Regions from separate parts of the Bradyrhizobium sp. HKCCYLRH1034 genome, predicted to be linked through region 2. Evidence: predicted binding sites of a transcription regulator. Region 2 holds the regulator's gene; the other holds the start of a gene.
What was found. Region 2 encodes HrcA, which represses chaperone genes, less so after heat shock. Its sites were predicted from a motif close to GTTAGCACTCNCNNNNNGNGAGTGCTAAC; they were not measured.
Positions count from the first base shown of each region.

Region 1: the regulator HrcA is predicted to act here: its motif matches at 1,504-1,532, upstream of groES (co-chaperone GroES).

Region 1 covers NZ_JBNPUW010000001.1:182,035-185,445, forward strand. The annotation lists gene ACQR0W_RS00795 (cupin) at 96-701, opposite strand; gene ACQR0W_RS00800 (usg protein) at 912-1,196, opposite strand; gene groES (co-chaperone GroES) at 1,576-1,890, shown strand; gene groL (chaperonin GroEL) at 1,978-3,411, shown strand, end outside.
Region 2 covers NZ_JBNPUW010000003.1:588,499-591,909, reverse strand. The annotation lists gene rph (ribonuclease PH) at 1-443, opposite strand, end outside; gene hrcA (heat-inducible transcriptional repressor HrcA) at 608-1,696, shown strand; gene grpE (nucleotide exchange factor GrpE) at 1,829-2,449, shown strand; gene ACQR0W_RS09700 (hypothetical protein) at 2,606-3,411, opposite strand, start outside.

The sequences.
Region 1 (3,411 bases), on a different contig from region 2:
ATCCGTCCCAGTGACGCGAGACCGGATGTCAACACACACGCGCGATGGGACCGCCGTCCATCGCACGCAAATGTTTCCATCCATTTCTGTCGGCTTTACGTCGACAGTTCGACGGTTTTGAAGTCGGCCGGCAGGATCACTTCCAGCAGCTCGACGTCGTCGGAATAGTCGAGGATCATGTGCCGGATCTTCGGCGGCTGGGTCCAGCAACTGCCCTCCTGCATCAGCGTCTCGCCGACGCCTTCGAGGTAGCTCTTCACCCAGCCCTTGAGCACATAGACCATCTGGAAGTCGACCGCATGGGTGTGCAGCTTGGAGACTTCCTGCGGATTGCACGGCGGCAGCATGCGGATGACATGCGCGCGCGCCAAACCGTGCGTCGCGTCGGCGATGCCGAGGTCGCGGTAATGGGCATAAGCGCGCAGGCCGTCGGCCTTGAAGTCCTCCTCGCGGTGATGGCTGATCGCGACCTTCTGTTTGCGGCGGCGCGGCGCCGGCGCTGGTCGCCCCTTGCTCGCCAGCGCCTTGCGCGCCGACGGCGCAGCCGCCCGGCCCGGCTTGGCGGGCGTCTTCGCCAGCGGCTTGGCGCTAGTTCTCGTAACGGCCTTCGCCGTCGCCTTGCTGCTCTTGCCGGTCTTCAGCGCCGCTGACTTGGCGGCGGCGCGTGATGCGGGCTTGGTCGTCCGGCTCTTGGTGGCCATGGTGCTCTCCCTGCGTATCCTCGTCGCGAGGGTAGCACATATTGGAGAGTCCCAGCAGCCGCTCCAACAAAGGTCGTCATTCCAGGGCGTGCGAAGCACGAGCCCGGATTCCATTCCTCCGCGCGTTCTGCCGCCCGATGGATTCCGGGCTCGCGCTTCGCGCGCCCCGGAATGACACCGGTCATGAGGCGGCAGCGGTGGCTGTCAGCCTCAATGCAGCCGGAAGACGCCGTCGACGGCACGCAGCTCGGCCGGCTTGATGAGCTTGGAATGCGCCACCGTGACCGAATACAGCGGCCCCTCGATCTTCTCCTGCCAGAACGCCAGGAAGTCCTGCAGCGCCGGGAATTTCGGAAACAGGTCGTAGTTCTGCCAGACATAGGTCTGCAGCAGCGAGCGATGGTCCGGCATCCGATACAGGATCTGCGCCGTCGTCAGCCCGTAACCCAGCACCTGTTTCCGAAAGTCCTCGGAAACCTCAACCTTCGACACCATGCCAACCTCCGTTTCTGGAGCGCATGTCCGTGTGGCTATCCGGGATGGAGCCACCCGGCAAAGATGCGCTCACTGCCTAGAAATGTGACGCATGTCCTCAACCCATCTCAAGCTTAAATGTTTAACGACATGTTGAAAAATGCTGCATTAGCAGCCACTTAGCCCAGGTGCTAATACGGGGTTTCATGGTTCGTTCCGCTCCCGTTAACGCTATCGGAACGCTTTGGCAGAGCCCGCAGTTGACTGCTAATTTTTCTGCTACAAGCCCTTGCCCGGCTGAATGCTCTCCCCTAAATCCAGCCTGCGTGCTGGCACTCGCCGGCGCCGACTGCCAAATTCCCAGAAACTGACAATCGCCTCAATAGCTTAGGAGGACTGTATGGCTTTCCGTCCGCTTCACGACCGCGTCGTGGTCAAGCGCATCGACGCCGAAGAGAAGACCGCTGGCGGCATCATCATCCCCGACTCGGCCAAGGAGAAGCCCTCGCAGGGCGAAGTGATCGCGGTGGGCCCGGGCGCCCGCGACGAGAGCGGCAAGCTGGTCCCGCTCGACGTCCAGGTCGGTGACCGCGTGCTGTTCGGCAAGTGGTCGGGCACCGAGGTCAAGATCGACGGCCACGAGCTGCTGATCATGAAGGAAAGCGACATCATGGGCGTGCTCACCGACACCGCGTCGAAGAAGAAGGCCGCCTAAGCCAACCCGCTCAACGCTCACCCTGAGGAGCGCCTGCGGGCGCCCTGCCCAGGGTGAGACGACCAATTCAACTCAGGGAAACCCAATATGTCAGCAAAAGACGTAAAGTTCGGCGTCGACGCTCGCGACCGCATGCTGCGCGGCGTGGACATCCTCGCCAATGCCGTCAAGGTCACGCTCGGTCCGAAGGGCCGCAACGTCGTCCTCGACAAGTCGTTCGGCGCGCCGCGCATCACCAAGGACGGCGTCACCGTCGCCAAGGAGATCGAGCTCGACGACAAGTTCGAGAACATGGGCGCGCAGATGGTGCGCGAGGTCGCCTCGAAGTCCGCTGATGCGGCCGGCGACGGCACCACCACCGCGACCGTGCTGGCCCAGGCCATCGTGCGTGAAGGCGCCAAGGCGGTTGCCGCCGGCATGAACCCGATGGATCTGAAGCGCGGCATCGACCTCGCGGTCGAGGCGGTCGTTGCCGACCTCGTCAAGAACTCCAAGAAGGTCACGTCGAACGACGAGATCGCCCAGGTCGGCACCATCTCCGCCAACGGCGACGCCGAGATCGGCAAGTTCCTCGCCGACGCGATGAAGAAGGTCGGCAACGAGGGTGTCATCACCGTCGAGGAAGCCAAGTCGCTCGAGACCGAGCTCGACGTCGTCGAGGGCATGCAGTTCGACCGCGGCTACATCTCGCCCTACTTCGTCACCAACGCCGACAAGATGCGCGTCGAGATGGATGACGCCTACATCCTGATCAACGAGAAGAAGCTTTCCTCGCTGAACGAGCTGCTGCCGCTGCTCGAGGCCGTGGTGCAGACCGGCAAGCCGCTGGTCATCGTCGCCGAGGACGTCGAGGGCGAGGCGCTCGCCACCCTGGTCGTCAACCGCCTGCGTGGCGGCCTGAAGGTCGCGGCCGTCAAGGCGCCGGGCTTCGGCGATCGCCGCAAGGCCATGCTGCAGGACATCGCGATCCTGACCGGCGGCCAGGCGATCTCGGAGGATCTCGGCATCAAGCTCGAGAACGTCAACCTCTCGATGCTCGGCCGCGCCAAGAAGGTGATGATCGACAAGGAGAACACCACGATCGTCAACGGCGCCGGCAAGAAGGCCGACATCGAGGCGCGCGTGCACCAGATCAAGGCGCAGATCGAGGAGACCACCTCGGACTACGACCGTGAGAAGCTGCAGGAGCGTCTGGCCAAGCTCGCGGGCGGCGTCGCGGTGATCCGCGTCGGCGGCGCGACCGAGGTCGAGGTCAAGGAGCGCAAGGATCGCGTGGATGACGCGATGCATGCGACCCGCGCGGCTGTCGAGGAAGGCATCCTGCCGGGCGGCGGCGTCGCCCTGCTCCGGGCGTCCGAGCAGCTCAAGGGCCTGCGCACCAAGAACGACGACCAGAAGACCGGCATCGAGATCGTCCGCAAGGCGCTCTCCGCCCCGGCCCGCCAGATCGCGATCAACGCGGGCGAGGACGGCTCGGTCATCGTCGGCAAGATCCTGGAGAAGGACCAGTACGCCTATGGC
Region 2 (3,411 bases):
TTGCGCGATTTCATCCACTTGATGCAGTCGGCCAGCGCCACCCAGGCGCCGGTGATCGACGCCGTGCGCGTGCCGCCATCGGCCTGCAGCACGTCGCAATCGACCGTGATCTGGCGCTCGCCGAGCGCTTCCAGGTCGATCGCGGTGCGCAGCGAGCGGCCGATCAGGCGCTGGATCTCGACGGTGCGGCCGGTCTGCTTGCCGGCGGAGGCCTCGCGCCGGGTCCGTTCCAGCGTGGCGCGCGGCAGCATGCCGTATTCGGCGGTGATCCAGCCGCGTCCCTGGCCCTTGAGCCAGGGCGGCAGCCGGTCCTCGAGCGTGGCGGTGACCAGGACATGGGTGTCGCCGAACTTCACCAGGCAGGAGCCCTCGGCGTATTTGACGACGCCGCGTTCCAGGCTCACAGCCCGCAGTTCATCCGGTGCACGGCGGCTCGGCCGCATGATTCTCTCCGTGAAAGCGCGCGAAAGACCGACTTTGACCGGCCTTGTAGGAGCCGGGAACGGCAGCGGCAAGGGTTTATCATGGCTTCGCCCGCGAGCGCCGACCGGCTTGCCACCGAGCCGCCGCATGGACACATTATAGGCAGCTGGGAGGAGTGCATCTGGTGGCCCACCACGATCCGATCAACCTGATGACACCGCCGGCCGGTCTGGCGCATCTGAACGAGCGCTCGCGCGAGATCTTCCGGCAGATCGTCGAAAGCTATCTGGCGACCGGCGAACCGGTCGGCTCGCGCAACATTTCGCGGCTGATCGCGGTTCCGCTGTCGCCGGCCTCGGTGCGCAACGTCATGGCCGATCTCGAGCAGCTCGGCCTGATCTACGCGCCGCACACCTCGGCCGGCCGGTTGCCGACCGAGGCTGGCCTGCGCTTCTTCGTCGACGCCCTGATGCAGGTCGGTGACATGACGGAGGCCGAGCGGCAGTCGATCCAGAGCCAGCTCGCGGCCGTCGGCCAGGCGCAGTCGGTCGAAGCGGCGCTGGACGAAGCGCTGACCCGGCTGTCGGGTCTGACCCGTGCCGCTGCCGTGGTTCTCACCGCCAAATCCAACACCCGCCTGAAGCACATCGAGTTCGTCAGGCTCGAGCCCGAGCGCGCGCTCGTCGTTCTGGTCGGTGAAGACGGACAGGTCGAGAACCGGGTCCTGACCCTGCCGCCGGGCGTGCCGTCGTCGGCGCTGACCGAGGCGTCCAATTTCCTCAATGCCCGCATCAGAGGACGGACGCTGGCGGAAGCGCGGCTCGAGCTCGAGACCGCGCTGGCGCATGACCGTGCTGAGCTCGATCAGTTGACGCAGAAGGTGATCGCCGCCGGAGTCGCGAGCTGGTCCGGAGGGGACAGCGACGAGCGGCAGCTCATCGTGCGCGGCCACGCCAACCTGCTCGAGGACCTGCATGCGCTCGAAGATCTCGAGCGTGTCCGGCGGCTGTTCGACGATCTCGAGACCAAGCGCGGCGTCGTCGATCTGCTCGGACGGGCGGAGAGCGCGGAAGGTGTCCGCATCTTCATCGGCTCGGAGAACAAGCTGTTCTCGCTGTCGGGCTCGTCGACGATCGTGTCGCCCTATTCCGACGCCACGGGGCGCATCGTCGGCGTGCTCGGCGTCATCGGTCCGACCCGGCTCAACTATGCCCGGGTGATTCCGACGGTCGATTATGCCGCGCGTCTGGTCAGCCGGCTGCTGGGTGGCTGACGCGTGACTTGGTTCACCCGCGGACAGCGCCTCCGGGCGCAATGGTCAGGCTGCGCTTGATTTTCGACGCCCAAAGCACGATATCCCGCCCCATATCCCCCAAACCCGTCAGCCGAACTTGCGAGTCTGTCCATGACCGATCCCGACCTGCATAAGAATGATCCGGAAAACCCGGCGCAGGCCAGCGAACCCGTCGTCTCCAAGCCCTACATCATGCCCGATGATCCTGAGGCCGGCTCGGCCGAGGCCCTTGCCAAGGAGGCGGCCGACGCGCGCGACAAGATGCTGCGCACGCTCGCGGAGATGGAGAACCTGCGCAAGCGGACGGCCCGTGAAGTCGCCGATGCGCGCATGTACGGCATCACCGGCTTCGCCCGTGACGTGCTCGATATCGCCGACAATCTGCAGCGCGCGCTCGATGCCGTGCCGGCCGAGACACGCGCCAATGCCGATGCGGGCCTGAAGTCGCTGATCGAGGGCGTCGAGCTCACCGAGCGCTCGCTGCTCAACACGCTGGAGAAGAACGGCGTCAAGAAGTTCGATCCGACGGGACAGAAGTTCGACCCCAACTTCCAGCAGGCGATGTACGAGGTCCCGGATCCGTCGGTGCCGTCCGGTACCGTGGTGCAGGTCGTGCAGGCCGGCTTCATGATCGGCGAGCGCGTGCTGCGCCCCGCGCTGGTCGGCGTGTCCAAGGGTGGCGCGAAGGCGGCGCCGGCGGCGAGCAACGATCAGTCGAACAGCGCCGCCTGACGGCGAGCCTAGGCAGGCGTCCCGCTGCCGTCCTGTCGATCGAATGAACAAGCCACGGGCAACGATGCCCGTGGCTTCTTGTTTGTCGGCGCGACTTTGTAGTCCGTCTCACGGCGAGTGGCCAACGTGATCACGACGTCCGATGCCGGGCTGGTCTCAGCCTCTCGGCTGGATGCCGTCGCGGACGGCGCGGAAGCGCGGGAAGGCCGCCGACCACTGGTCGCGCGGCGCGCTGCCGATGATCCGCAACGTGTTCGGCCCGCCGAAGCGCAGCCACTGCACCACCGTCACCGGCGTATTGTCCTTGCCGCTGGTGGCGTCGATCCGGGTCTCATAGGCCGGCTGGCCGTCGATGCGGATCGGCTCGGACATCGTGATGCGCGCTTCGCGGACGCCCGGAATGGTGGTGGCCGCCTGCTGCGCGACGCGCGCGCGGTCGCCTGCCTCCGGGGCGACGCCGGCCACCAGCCCGATCACCACGAAGGGCGCGGCCTCGAAGCCCTTGTCCTCTTCGCCATCGGCCAGGATCAGGGCGCCCGGCCCGAGCGTGCGGATGGTCTTGAACCCGGAGAGGTCGGTGACCTTGAACGGCATCATCGCGAGCTGCTCGTCGACCGGAACGTCCTTGCGGACGACGGCGGAGGCGAACATCTGGCGCACGGCATCGTCGGTATAGATCCGGCTCGCGGTCTCCGGGATCTGCACGGCCACGTAGCCGGAGAAGCCGTTGCCGGGCAGGATCATCGAGTAGCGCCGCACTGGCGTGGCGCCATCCCGGCCGTTCTCCACCGTGTAGTAGGCGGTGCCGGCAGCGGTCTCGATGCTCTCCGGCTTGACGCTGCCGGTCCCGGCGGGATTGGCGGTAAACGCATTCTTCACCTCGCCATAGGCGGCCGCCGGCAGTTCGGTCAGCAGCACCTTGACGCTCTGGTCCTCGGTTTCGAAGCCGGAGAACGTCTTGG